2 linked regions of the Actinoalloteichus fjordicus genome follow. The protein of the gene in region 1 binds, or shares a complex with, the protein of each later gene. Links are inferred from orthologs where the notes say so. Each region holds a gene or a part of one and is shown on either strand. Other genes may lie near its edges. The genes, in order: secA and secY.

What was found.
Region 2: the proteins of secA (region 1) and secY are in contact, whole or in part, in a crystal structure (PDB 3DIN), measured with the Thermotoga maritima proteins. The link is inferred for Actinoalloteichus fjordicus from one-to-one orthologs. Residues at the interface, in WP_004082002.1 of Thermotoga maritima: Glu261, Ala262, Arg263, Lys300, Ala301, Arg302, Thr303, Ile304, Ile305, Leu323, Tyr324, Asp325, Pro326, Val329, Ser330, Tyr333, Ile336, Lys340, Phe345, Val349, Glu363, Phe364, Tyr374, Ser375, Gly376, Gly377, Glu393, Ile395, Thr482, Ser483; in WP_004081795.1 of Thermotoga maritima: Glu108, Gly109, Glu110, Glu111, Ala236, Glu237, Arg238, Arg239, Ile240, Thr241, Ile242, Gln243, Tyr244, Ala245, Arg246, Arg247, Val248, Thr249, Gly250, Arg251, Arg252, Val253, Tyr254, Gly256, Ala257, Ser258, Thr259, Tyr260, Leu261, Pro262.

The regions. Positions count from the first base shown.
Region 1 is NZ_CP016076.1:6,257,932-6,264,898, reverse strand. Bases 1,125-4,635 are described here. They hold secA (preprotein translocase subunit SecA), read left to right. Parts: upstream 1,125-1,510; coding sequence 1,511-4,435; downstream 4,436-4,635. In the rest of the region: hpf (ribosome hibernation-promoting factor, HPF/YfiA family), read left to right, coding at 54-737; UA74_RS26715 (Rv3235 family protein), read right to left, coding at 4,853-5,761; UA74_RS26710 (HAD-IA family hydrolase), read left to right, coding at 6,038-6,463; UA74_RS26705 (TrmH family RNA methyltransferase), read right to left, coding at 6,602-6,967. UniProt on the Escherichia coli protein: Required for protein export, interacts with the SecYEG preprotein conducting channel.
Region 2 is NZ_CP016076.1:660,727-667,088, forward strand. What follows is about bases 1,329-4,234. They hold secY (preprotein translocase subunit SecY), read left to right. Parts: upstream 1,329-2,080; coding sequence 2,081-3,388; downstream 3,389-4,234. Other genes in these bases: UA74_RS03090 (adenylate kinase), read left to right, coding at 3,388-3,948; map (type I methionyl aminopeptidase), read left to right, coding at 3,955-4,234. Also shown: UA74_RS03070 (hypothetical protein), read left to right, coding at 1-432; UA74_RS03075 (class I SAM-dependent methyltransferase), read right to left, coding at 580-1,239; more of map, read left to right, coding at 4,235-4,746; UA74_RS03100 (DUF1707 SHOCT-like domain-containing protein), read left to right, coding at 5,018-5,455; UA74_RS03105 (DUF1707 SHOCT-like domain-containing protein), read left to right, coding at 5,575-6,111. UniProt on the Escherichia coli protein: The central subunit of the protein translocation channel SecYEG. Consists of two halves formed by TMs 1-5 and 6-10.

The sequences.
Region 1 (6,967 bases):
CGATCCTCGAATGCCCGTAAAAGTTCACTCGCACGACTGCGAGGAGGTCGCGTATGGACATCGTCGTCAAGGGCCGCAACGTCGAGGTGCCCGAGCACTATCGGACGCATGTAGCGGAGAAGCTGGACCGCCTCGAACGTTACGACCGCAAGGTCATCAGCTTCGACGTGGAACTCTTCCACGAACCCAACCCGAGGCAGACGAAGAACTGCCAGCGGGTGGAGATCACCGGCAAGGGCAAGGGCCCCGTGATTCGCGCGGAGGCATGTGCGGCCGACTTCTACGCCGCCCTGGACGGTGCCGTCACCAAGCTGGAGAGCAGGCTTCGTCGAGCGCACGATCGCCGCAGAGTCCACTACGGACGACGCAACCCCACGTCGGTGGCGGAAGCCACCTCCATGGTCTCCGACATGTTGCCGGACGCGACCACCGGCCACGTCAATGGCGAGCGAGGGAGCACAGCCGTGTTGAAGGCGACCGAGGTAGAGACGGCAGAGCACCAGGAGAGTCACGAGCTGCCTCCGCAGCGGTGGCAGGACGCCGCCAACGGCCACGAGCCAGGGCAGATCGTTCGGGAGAAGGAACACCCGTCGACGCCGATGACCGTCGACCAGGCTCTGTACGAGATGGAGCTGGTCGGCCATGACTTCTACCTCTTCGCCGACGCCGAGAGCGGCAGGCCGAGCGTGGTGTACCGCAGGCGCGGCTTCGACTACGGCGTGATCCAGCTCGTGTGAGGCAGTCGTGCGGCCGGTGCCCGGCGCGGGACCAGGCGGCCCGCGAGCCGTCGTGACGCCGGGACGGCCGGTGCCGCAGAACGGCCGGTGAGCAGCTGATCCGCTGCCGTCACGGCAGCGGACGACCTCGTGGTTCCCTGCGGAACCTCCGCCCCGTCGCATGCATCGCGGCGGGGCGGAGTGCTGTCCTCCTTCTCCCCGTGGTGTCTGCCCGCTGGTGAGTTCGCTCGAGTCCGCCGCATCCGCCCCCCCCGCAGCCCGACCTCGCCGCAGCCGCCGCCCTGCGCCTGCACGGTCGCGACCGCCGCCGAGCAGGGCCGTCTGCGCGCCGAACAGGGAGGCCTGCGCGTCAAGCGGCGACCTGGCGGAGCCGGACACCCGAGGACGTGCGAACAAGCGACTCCCGCGCGGCGGGTAGGCGACAGGATGCGGGCACGGCGGGCAGATCCGGCATGGTCGGCGGGACTGACGGGGAGTATTCACCGCCCGACATCGCGCGCTCACCTGCGGTGATGTGTCTGCCGGTCGACCGAGCGGCCTGCCTGCACCAGGGAAGTCGATCCGAGTGGCTCGGGGCGGTGCCTTGCCGAACCGCTCGAATGCCGACCACCTTGCGAAGCACCAGGGATGATCGGGCATTCTTAAACGAGGTGTCCATCGGCGGGTGACGAGCCCACCACCTGCGTGGATGCCGTCGACACCCTGTCCATGCCTACGATGGCGGCAAAGCGTCCTGACCGGGCGCATGACGATCAGCTAGTGAGGTCGACCGCATGGTCCTGTCTCGACTGCTCCGCGCCGGCGAGGGCAAGACGCTCAAGCGCCTGCGGATGATCGCGGCGCACGTCAACTCCCTGGAAGACGAGTTCGTCGATCTCAGCGACGCCGAGCTTCGTGCGAAGACCGCCGAGTTTAGCGAGCGGCACTCCGCAGGCGAGTCGTTGGACGAACTCCTTCCCGAGGCGTTCGCCGTTGCCAGGGAGGCCGCCAAGCGCACGCTCGGCCAGCGGCCCTTCGACACACAGGTCATGGGTGGCGCGGCACTGCACCTCGGCCAGGTCGCCGAGATGCGCACCGGTGAGGGCAAGACCCTGACCTCGGTGCTCGCCATCTACCTCAACGCCATCTCCGGCGAGGGCGTCCACGTCGTCACGACCAACGACTACCTGGCCAGACGTGACTCCGAGTGGATGGGCCGGGTGCACCGCTTCCTCGGCCTGAAGGTCGGGGTGATCGCGCCTCAGATGACGCCGGATCAGCGCCGTGAGGCCTATTCGGCCGACATCACCTACGGCACGAACAACGAGTTCGGCTTCGACTACCTGCGCGACAACATGGCCTGGAGCATCAAGGACTGCGTCCAGCGCGGGCATCACTTCGCCGTCGTCGACGAGGTCGACTCGATCCTCATCGACGAGGCCAGGACCCCGCTGATCATCTCGGGTCCGACCGACCAGTCCTCTCGCTGGTACCAGGAGTTCGCGCGGCTCGCGCCGCTGCTCAAGCGCGACGAGCACTACGAGGTGGACGAGCGCAAGCGCACCGTCGGCGTCTCCGAGAAGGGCGTCGAGCTGATCGAGGACCAGCTCGGCATCGACAACCTCTACGAGGCGGCCAACACCCCGCTCGTCGGCTACCTGAACAACGCGCTGAAGGCCAAGGAGCTCTTCAAGAAGGACAAGGACTACATCGTCCGAGGCGACGAGGTCGTCATCGTCGACGAGTTCACCGGCCGTGTCCTGGCAGGCCGCCGTTACAACGAGGGCATGCACCAGGCCATCGAGGCCAAGGAACGGGTGCCGATCAAGGCCGAGAACCAGACGCTCGCCACGATCACGCTCCAGAACTACTTCCGGCTGTACGACAAGCTCGCCGGGATGACCGGTACGGCACAGACCGAGGCCACCGAGCTGCACCAGATCTACAAGCTCGGCGTCGTCAGCATCCCCACCAATCGGCCTGCCATCCGTAAGGACCAGCCGGACCTCGTCTACAAGACCGAGCAGGCCAAGTTCGAGGCGCTCGCCGAGGACATCGAGGAGCGGCACCGCAAGGGCCAGCCGGTGCTGGTCGGTACTACCAGCGTCGAGCGCTCCGAGTACCTGTCGAAGCTCCTCACCAAGATGTCCGTCCCGCACGAGGTGCTCAATGCCAAGCACCACGAGCGGGAGGCGCTGATCATCGCGCGCGCCGGGCTCAAGGGCGCCGTCACCGTGGCCACGAACATGGCCGGTCGCGGTACCGACATCGTGCTCGGCGGCAACCCGGACATCATCGCCGACGAGGAGATCCGGGCTCGCGGGCTCGACCCGGTGGAGACGCCGGAAGAGTACGAGGCGGCCTGGGACGAGGTGCTGGCCGAGACGAAGGCGTCCGTCGACGCCGAGGCGTCCGAGGTCCGCGCCGCAGGCGGTCTCTACGTGCTGGGCACAGAACGACACGAGTCGCGTCGGATCGACAATCAGCTTCGTGGTCGTTCAGGCAGGCAGGGCGACCCCGGCGAGTCGCGGTTCTACCTCTCGCTGGGCGACGAGCTGATGCGCCGCTTCAACGCCGCGATGGTCGAGGCCGTGATGAACCGGCTGCGGGTGCCGGAGAACGTGCCGATCGAGCACAAGATGGTCACCAGGGCCATCCTGTCCGCCCAGACTCAGGTCGAGCAGCAGAACTTCGAGATCCGCAAGAACGTCCTCAAGTACGACGAGGTGATGAACAAGCAGCGTCAGGTCATCTACGCGGAGCGCCACCGGGTGATGGAGGGCGAGGATCTGCAGGAGCAGATCGAGCACATGATGACGGACGTGCTCACCGCGTACGTGTCGGGCGCCGCAGCCGAGGGCGACGCGGAGGACTGGGATCTCGAACAGCTCTGGACAGCCCTCAAGACGCTCTACCCGGTGAGCCTCGACCACAAGAAGCTGGTGGAGGAATCGGAGCGCGGCCTGACCAAGGACGAGCTGCTGACGGCCGTGCTCGCCGACGCTCGTGAGGCGTACCGGATCCGTGAGGCCGAGATCAACGAGAAGGTCGGCCAGGAGAACGGGATGCGGCAGCTCGAGCGGCGAGTGCTGCTCTCCGTCCTGGACCGCAAGTGGCGTGAACACCTCTACGAGATGGACTATCTCAAGGAGGGCATCGGCCTGCGGGCGATGGCCCAGCGCGACCCGGCGATCGAGTACCAGCGCGAGGGCTTCGACATGTTCGCGGCGATGTTGGAGGCGCTGAAGGAGGAATCCGTCGGGTTCCTCTTCAACATCCAGGTCGAGCCCGCCGACGGCGCGAAGCCTGCGGCAGCGCCTGCAGGCCCGCCGGTCGCCGTCACCGTCGGTGGTGGCGGCTCCAACGGCGACCCGGCGGCGACCCCCGCGCTGGGCGGCCCGGGCGGCAACGGCCGGGCCAATGCCAATGCCAATGCCAACGGTCAGCGCAATGGCAACGGCCGTCGTCCGGCGCCTCCCCAGCAGCCGCGCGCGCCGCGTCCGGAGGAGGCCGTGCCGCCCGCCCTACGGGGCAAGGGCCTCGGCGGCCCCGGCCAGCAGCGGCTGACCTACTCCGGCCCGGAGGAGGGCGGCGGCGTCGAGACCCGTCGCAGCGGCCAGAGCGGGAGCGGCGGCGCAGGCGGACGAGCGAACAACGCCAGCCGCAAGGACCGACGCGCCGCAGAACGGGCGCAGGCCAAGCGCGACAAGCGGAGCTGACCCGAGACGGTCATCGAGACAGCCCACCAGAGCGGGGCAGGCGTCGGCGCCTGTCCCGCTCTGGTGTTCGGCGGTGGTGGGCGATCGCGCTCTGGTGTTCGGCGGTGGTGGGCGATTCTGTTGTTCCTCCCCCCCCGCCGCCACTCTGGTCGTGCCTGCGGGAGTCGTGCCGACAGTCGGCGGGAGGCGCGCACTCCCGCCGACGTCGTCCGCCGGCAGGCTGACCAGACCCCGCGCAGGCTGACCCGAACCCGCGCAGGCACCGGCCCGGCCGGACCGGCTGGTCGGCCGCGCACCACTCGGTCACCCGGCGATTGGATCGGCCACCCGCGCGAAGCGGTGTCCGGCCCGCTCACAGCCTGAGGCCTTGTCGGGTCACCCGTGACCTTGTCGGGTCACCGCAGGATCAGCACCTGATCAACCCCCTCGCCGTTCGGTGAGTCCGCGACGATCCGACCTCGGTGGGCGCAATACCTGCAGAGCCGTGCCGAGCCATCTGGTCCCGCGCAGCTCCAGCCGCAAGGCCACGGCGAAGACCCGATCGCGGCCCCGCACCGGCGCCGTCGACTCGATCACGGTTTCGCTGACCTGCTGTGCGTGCACCCGGAGCAGCCTGCTCGGCGGATTCGTGCTCGGCCCGTGCCTGGCCCGAGGTGCGATCAGATAGTGCAGGTCGGGGACCAGCAGCCGTCCGAGCTGCAACCGTGACCGCCTGCCGTCCAGGATCTCCACCAAGGCGTGCAGCGCCTGCCGGGCGATGCGATGCGCCGAGGGCGTCCGACCGGGTGGGTCCGGCGACGTGGTGGACGCCGGGATGTCGGTACCTGCCATGGGATGTCGCTGTTCGGCGTTCGACCGAGCCGTGGCGAGCCTGCGCAGGACGGGAATCGGGACCTGCGACGTCGGCGACGAGGACACCGGGAGCGGTGGTGAGAGCCGTGCCCAGTCCGGTACTGCCACGACCTCGACCGGGACGGACGCGAGCGGCGCGGCCACACTCGGCACCGTGATCCGGGATCTCGCCGGGCGAGGAGACCTCGGGAGCGTCGCGCTCGGTGGAGCGGCCCGCTGCGGGCTGCCGTGCAGCGGCGGGTCCGGGGCGATGCTCGACGGTCTCTCGATGCTCGATGGACTTTCGACGCTCGATGGTCTCTCGCTGCTCGGGCAGGCCGCAAGCGGCGCGGCAGGTGATCGCACGGCCGATGCGCCTGCCAGCAGCAGGCTCACCGTGAGCCCGGCGAACGCAGGCCGATCCAGGGGTTCCACCACGGGCATCGCGGCGATCACGCCGGCGTCAGCGGCAGTGGGAGACAGCAGACTGGTCATCTCGATTCCCTCCAGCGAAACGGTTTCCGTGGAGGAAGAGCGGGGTGGGGGGTTGATCCGTACAGTCTTGGCGCTGAAGTCACTCGAAAGTGTCGGAAGAGCGGGTGCTCCGAGGCTGTCTTCGGTTCCCGCTCTGTCGTGAGCGGGGATCGGCGTGGCTGAGCTGCCAGGCGGTAGGAGGAGCCATGGTGACCGACGACGACGCCGCAGATCGCCGCGCTCGACCCCGCGCAACTGCAAGACAGGGGGTCGAAGACAGGCTCTTAGACTGGCGACGTGACGCTCTCCGGACTGGTGCTGGACTTCTTCGGCGTGCTCACCGACAGCGACGGTGCGCCGGATCACGCCGAGCCGCCCCTGGTGACCCTCGTGCGATCGGCCAGGGCCACCGGGCTGCGCACCGCCCTGCTGTCCAACGCGGAAGGCAGACGAGCCGACGACGGACTCGGCGAGCTGTTCGACACGGTGGTCGTCTCCGGCGAGGTCGGGCTGAGCAAACCAGATCCGAGGATCTACCGACTCACCGCCGAACGACTCGGCCTGGCCACGACCGAATGCGTGTTCGTCGACGACCTGCGGAGCAACGTCGCAGGTGCGGTCGTCGCGGGCATGATCGGCATTCACCACCAGACCGTCCCGGCCACCGTCGCCGAGCTGAACATCCTGTTCGGCCGCGAGTTCCCGCACCGTCAACCGGACTGACGCACCCGAGGCGGGCAGCCGCCTGACCAGCCGGGCGGGAACTCGGGCAGACCTCGAGCACCCGCCCGGACCACGCGGCACCACGCTGAATGCCTTCACCGGCGCGCGCACCGCGCCCTCGGCCGGGTCGGTCGAGACTCACCCCGAGGTCAGCCGCCGCCGGGTCAGCTCGAAGCTCAGCACCGCCGCCGCGCTCGCGACGTTCAGCGACTCGACACCGTCGGCCAGCGGGATGGCGACCCGACCCATCACCAGTTCGGCGACCTCCTCGGAGACGCCGTGGGTCTCGCCGCCCAGCACGAACGCCACCCGGCGCGGCAGCTCCACCTCGAACAGGGTCGCATCGCCGTCCGCAGCCATCGCGTACAGCGCGAAGCCCGCCTCGATCAACTCCTCGGCCGCCGCTCCCGCCGTCGACGTGCGCAGGATCGGGGCCCGGAAGGCCACCCCCGCCGAGGCCTTCACCACCATCGGGTCGATCGTCGCCACGCCCCGTCGAGGCAC
Region 2 (6,362 bases), 5.6 Mb from region 1 along the record:
GTCAAGGCCTACCTCGACTGGGGCGCAGCGCGGGCCGTCGGGCACCCCTTCATCGGCGTCTGTGAGAGCTTCAACACCGTGGTCATCGCCATCCTGGCGGCCAAGAACAGCCCCCTGGCCGACGGCACCGTGATCGAGTACATCGGTGTGAAGCAGGGCAACCTCGGACACGCCATCGCCGTCATCGGTCGCGCCAACCAGACGGAGTCCGTCGGCCAGACGATCCCGGCCCCAGGTCTGTGGGGTGCCGACTGCATCGTGGTCGATCAGTGGTACGCCCTCCAGGCAGGCACCGTCCCGGTCTTCCACGTCGCGGGCCCGCACGCCGACACCGACTACGTCGCCTTCCTCACCACCGGCACCACCCGCACCGGCCTCTACGGCACCTTCACCAAGGACGGCACCCGCGCCAACATCAACCTTCGCTCGTGACACTGCGGGTCTCCACGACGGGCAGGCATTGACGAAACGGCGGTCGATGCCACCCGATCTCGCCAGGAGCCGGACCGGACCGCAGACAGGGGCCGGTTCGGCTACCGGGGTGACTAGAGACCTACGAGGACCATCGCCGATGACGGCTTAGCGGGGCGCTCCGGGCTCCTCGGGCTTGCGCACCAGCAGTTGCGCCTGCTGGAACTGCCGCTCGCCCTCCCGCGGCTCGCGCACCAACCGGGCGACCTCGACGAACCCGGCCTGGCGTGCCGACTCCGCGAGGCTGCCGGGCGACCATCGATAGGCGAGCGTGACCTTGTGGTCGAATTCCTGCGGCAGCGGGTCGTCACCGGCGAAGAATCCGAGCAGCAGGTGGCCGCCCGGCGCCAGCACTCGCCGGAACTCGGCGAACACGGCAGGCACGTGCTGCGGTGGCGTGTGGATCACGGAATAGAACGCGAGAATGCCGCCGAGAACCCCGTCATCGACGTCCAAGGCGGTCATCGAACCCTCGTCGAACCGCAGATCCGGATGAGCCCGGCGGGCCAGGGCGACCATCTCGGAGGACAGGTCGATGCCGAAGGCGGTCGCCCCGAGCGCGTGCAGATGCGCGGTCACGTGGCCGGGGCCGCAGCCGACATCGGCGACCGGTCCGGCATCGTGGGCCCGCACGAGTTCGGCGAAGGCGGCCAGCATCGCTCGTTCCATCGGCAAGGTCTCGAGCACGTTGCTGAACAGTTCGGCGTACCGGGGCGCAACGGCGTCGTAAGCAGCCCTGATGTCGTGCACGACAGCGGGTTCGGTCACGGCGCGAACCGTACCGTCGTCGGTGCCCACGGCCCGGCGCTGGGCTGGTCCGGCTTCTCCACGGTCGCTGCTGTGCCGATCTGATCCTTCGAGCGGGACGGCGTCGGCGGCGGAGGATCGCCCCGCGATCTGATCGATGGATGTCGCGTCGACTGCTGTGCTCGGACGCCCGCCGGAGTTCGTGACACGCGCGGCTTGCGCCATCGGCGTCTCGGCTTCGCCTCGGCGCGGAGCAGGTCGGTCCGACGGGCACGGTCGTGACCATCGAACTCGACGACGATCGGCCCCCGCCTGCGCCCGAGGTCCGTGTCAGCCGACCAGAGCCGCACCTGATCATCTCTCGGCGATCAGAGGGGAAGCCGGCCCGCCTGCGCGTGGCCGTCGACGACAATGATCACCCGACCGGGCGAAATCAGGCGGTGATCCTCCCGGCGAGTCGGCCCCGGCCGGACATCGCACCGCCCCGAGGCCGGGGAACGCCGGAATCCTGGCCTGTCTGCGGCTGCCTGCCTCGCGTCACGCCTGGTCGCTCACATATCCGCTCACGTATCCGCTCGTCGGGCCGTGCCCCGATACGCGGTCTGGCCCCGCCGGCGGCCGTCAGACGTTGCCGCCTTCGGCGGTTGACACGGCGGAACCCGTGTCTAGCGCGGCTGATCACCCGCAATACGTCCGCGCACCTTGTGGGGCATGACCACCCTGCTGTTAGAGTCGGCACACGCTTCGTGCCTGGAGGCACGCAGTGTTCCTGGCGTGCGCGCCAGGCCCGTGTACTGCCGGCACCGTGCCGGCCTATGCCGATCGTCGGAATGAGAACCCGACGACGCCGAGGAGGTCACGCGTGCTCAGCGCCTTCCGCTCGGCTCTCACTACGCCGGACTTGCGCCGCAAGATTCTGTTCACTCTCGGAATCGTGGTGATCTACCGGCTGGGGGCGAACGTTCCGTCGCCTGGGGTCTCCTCCACGAACATCCAGGAGTGCCTCAGGCTGGCTGAACAGGGCGAGAACCAGAACCTGTACTCCTTGCTCAACCTGTTCAGCGGCGGTGCTCTTCTTCAGCTGTCGGTCTTCGCGCTCGGCATCATGCCGTTCATCACCGCGAGCATCATCGTGCAGCTTCTCGGCGTCGTGATTCCGCGCTTCGAACAGCTTCGCAAGGAAGGCCAGGCCGGTCAGGCCAAGCTTCAGCAGTACACCCGCTACCTGACCATCGCCTTCGCGGTCCTTCAGGCCACCACCGTCGTCGCCCTGGCCCGCTCCGGCGCCCTGTTCCAGGGCTGCAACGAGCGCGTCATCCCCGACGACTCGATCTTCAGTCTCGTCGTGGTCGTCATCGTCATGACCGCGGGCGCCACCCTCCTGATGTGGATGGGTGAGCTGGTCACCGAGCGCGGTGTCGGCAACGGCATGTCGCTGCTGATCTTCGCCTCGATCGCGGCCCGCATCCCGGCTGAGGGTGGCAACATCCTCCAGACCGCAGGCGGCGTCGTCTTCACCGTGGTCTGCGTGTTCGCCCTCGCGATCATCGTCGCGGTCTGTTTCGTCGAGCAGGCACAGCGCCGCATCCCGGTGCAGTACGCCAAGCGCATGGTCGGCCGCCGGATGTACGGCGGGACCTCGACCTACCTGCCGCTGAAGGTCAACCAGGCGGGCGTCATCCCGGTCATCTTCGGCTCCTCGCTCCTCTACCTGCCGCAGCTGCTGTCGCAGCTCTCCGGCGAGGACAACTGGTGGCGACGGTTCGTCGACGAGTACCTGGTGCCGCAGTCGAGCTGGGTGCACATCAGCCTGTTCTTCCTGTTGATCATCTTCTTCACGTACTTCTACGTGTCGATCACGTTCAACCCGGATGAGCGCGCCGACGACATGAAGAAGTTCGGCGGCTTCGTGCCGGGCATCCGTCCCGGCAGGCCGACCGCCGAGTACCTGAGCTTCGTCTTGTCCAGGATCACGTTGCCCGGCTCGCTGTACCTGGGCATCGTGGCAGTGCTGCCGAACTTCTTCCTGAGCGTCACCGGTGACGGGAACAACCAGAACTTCCCGTTCGGCGGCACGGCGGTACTGATCATGGTCGGCGTGGGCCTCGACACTGTGAAGCAGATCGAGAGCCAGCTCATGCAGCGCAATTACGAAGGGTTCCTCAAGTAGTGCGACTGGTTCTTGTTGGCCCGCCTGGCGCGGGCAAGGGCACGCAGGCGGCTGTGCTGAGCGAGGCGCTGGGGATTCCCCACGTCTCCACCGGCGAGCTGTTCCGTGCCAACATCGACAATCGGACGCCGCTGGGGACCGAGGCCAAGCGCTACCTGGACGAGGGTTCGCTGGTTCCGGACGAGGTCACCAACGAGATGGTGCGGCAGCGCCTGCGGGAGTCCGATGCGGTGGGGGGGTTCCTGCTCGACGGGTTCCCCCGCACCATCGGGCAGGCCGACGTGCTTGCCGGAATCCTCAAGGACCAGGACGAGCACGAGCTGGACGCGGTGCTGGAGTTCAAGATCCCCGAGGAGGAGGTCGTCTCCCGGATGCTCGCTCGCGGGCGGGCGGACGACACGGAGACGGTCATCCGCAAGCGGCTGGACGTCTACCACGACAGCACCGAGCCGCTGCTCGACTACTACCGGGACAAGCTGGTGGTCATCGACGCCCTCGGCACGGTGCAGGAGATCTCCGATCGCGCCCTGAGCGCGTTGCGAGCCAGGCAGGGCGGCTGAGTTCGGATGCTCAAACGGGGTAGCGGGATCGAGCTCAAGACCAGGGGCGAGATCGAGGCCATGCGTGCGGCCGGTCTCGTGGTCGCGGGCGCCCTGCGGGCGGTCGGCGCGCAGGTCCGGGCGGGGGTGAGCACCGGCGAGCTCGACGAGGTCGCCGAGCAGTTCATCCGTGACGCGGGCGCCGTGCCGTCGTTCAAGGGCTACCACGGCTTCCCCGGATCGATCTGCACCTCGGTGAACGAGCAGGTCGTGCACGGCATCCCCTCGCGGGAGCTGATCCTCGCCGACGGAGACCTGATCTCGGTCGACTGCGGCGCGATCCTCGAGGGCTGGCACGGCGACTCGGCGGTGACCATGGCCGTCGGCACCGAGTCGGCGGCCGATGCGCTGCTCTCCGAGGCCACCCGGCTCTCGATGCTCGCGGGCATCGAGGCGGTCCGGGTGGGCAACCGGCTCGGGGACGTCTCGTGGGCGATCGAGGTCGCGACCGTCCAGGCCTGTGAACGCGACGACCGCGAGTACGGCATCGTCGAGGGTTACGGCGGGCACGGGATCGGCTCCGAGATGCACATGGAGCCGTTCGTCCCCAATCACGGCAAGCCGCGTCGGGGCCCGAAGCTCAAGGTCGGCATGGCGCTGGCCATCGAGCCGATGCTGACGCTGGGCACTGCTCAGACCAGGGAACTCGACGACGAGTGGACCGTGGTGACGGCCGACGGCTCGCGTGCGGCGCACTGGGAGCACACCGTCGCGGTCACCGAGGACGGTCCCTGGGTGCTGACGGCGCCGGAGGACTGACGCCGCCGCGCTCAGGTTGATCCCCGGCGGGTTGTCGGCAGGCCTGCTCGCCGGGTGGCGGGCCGGGGGAACCGCTCGGTCTCGTCGAGCCTCCTCGGCCTGCGCAGCCGGCTGCCCTCGAGCCCGTACCGACCCGGATGGTCCTGAGGTCGCGGTGTCGCAGTGAACGTTGTCCGGTCCGACTTCCTGCGGATACCGTGTGAGGATCATTTGTTCGGCCTTTGCTCGGGTTTCGGCCCGAAGCCCGTCGAGGACGAGGGAAACTAGTCCCGTGACCGAGCCACCCAGCCGCGAGGAAATGCGCGCGTCCGACCGCGACCGGAAGCGGACTCAGGAGCACCTGCACTGGGCTCACGCCGAGGGCCTGATCGACCTCGGCGAGTTCGACACCCGTGTGCGGGCTGCCTGGGACGCCAAGACCGGCGGTGAGCTGGCGAAGGTGACCCGCGACCTGCCGCCGGCCCGGCCGCAGGGCAAGGACCAGGCGAAACCACGCAGGCGGGTCTTCAGCGAGGACGCGGGCGGTGTCGCATTACGCGTGCTGACGATCATCTGGCTGAGCGCCACCGTGGTCAACCTGATGGTGTGGGGCCTGATCGACCTCGGCTCCTTCGAGCTGTACCCGTGGTGGCTCTGGGTGGCGCTCCCACCCGGCGGCGTCCTCGGGGTCCTCTACGCGACCGGCATCGGCAGGCCGCGACCCGAGTGACGCCACTGGCGCCATTGTGACGTCGTTCGGTATCCTCGGTGATGTCACACGGGTGATGTGATGGCATCAACGGGGCGAACGGGGTGGTCAGGGTGAGTGCGTCTGGCAGAATCGACGTCGTGGGCGAGTCGCACTCCCAGGACGAGCTGCGCGCGTCGGACACCGACCGCGGGCAGGTCGTGGAGCGCCTGAGCGCCGCGCACGCCGAGGGCAGGCTCACGATGATGGAGTTCGACGACCGGACACGCCAGGCGTGGCAGGCCCGCACCTACGGCGACCTCGCCGCGATCACCGCCGATCTTCCGGTGCCGACGCAGTCGGTGACGCCGATGACGCCCGTGACGTCCTCCTCGGTGCCCGTGGCGGCGGAGTCGGTGTCGAAGGAGGTGGACGCCTCCTTCGTGGCCGCCCGTCGGAAGGAGACGGCGACCTGGGCCTCGGTCGTCGGCGTCAGCCTGAGCATCTGGCTGGTCATCGGGATGACAGTGACCTGGGTGTATCCGTGGTGGCTCTGGATCGCGGGTCCCTGGGGCATCGTGGTCGCGCTGAAGTGGATCAACGGGCCCGCGTTCGAGTCGGAGCGTTCCGGCAGGTCAGGGCGCTCCGGGCATCGCGGCGGCGCGGGCGACGGGCATCGAGGCCACCGGTCCCGGTGATCAAGAAGCCTGCCCGATTCAGGCGTCGTCGCCGCATGTGTTAGGGGCCGTTGTCGGTCCGCTTCACGCGGCGACTACACTGGCTCAACGGCGCATTCGTCGCGCTGGTCCATCGTGTCTCTAGAGTGTTGCGTGGTGGCGGTCGCCCCCTTGTGACATGTCGTGTCCCGCCCCGGACGAGTCCGGGGCTGCCGACATGAGACGACTCGCGGTCCTCACGACGGGTGCCCGCCCTCCTAGGTCCTCGGCCT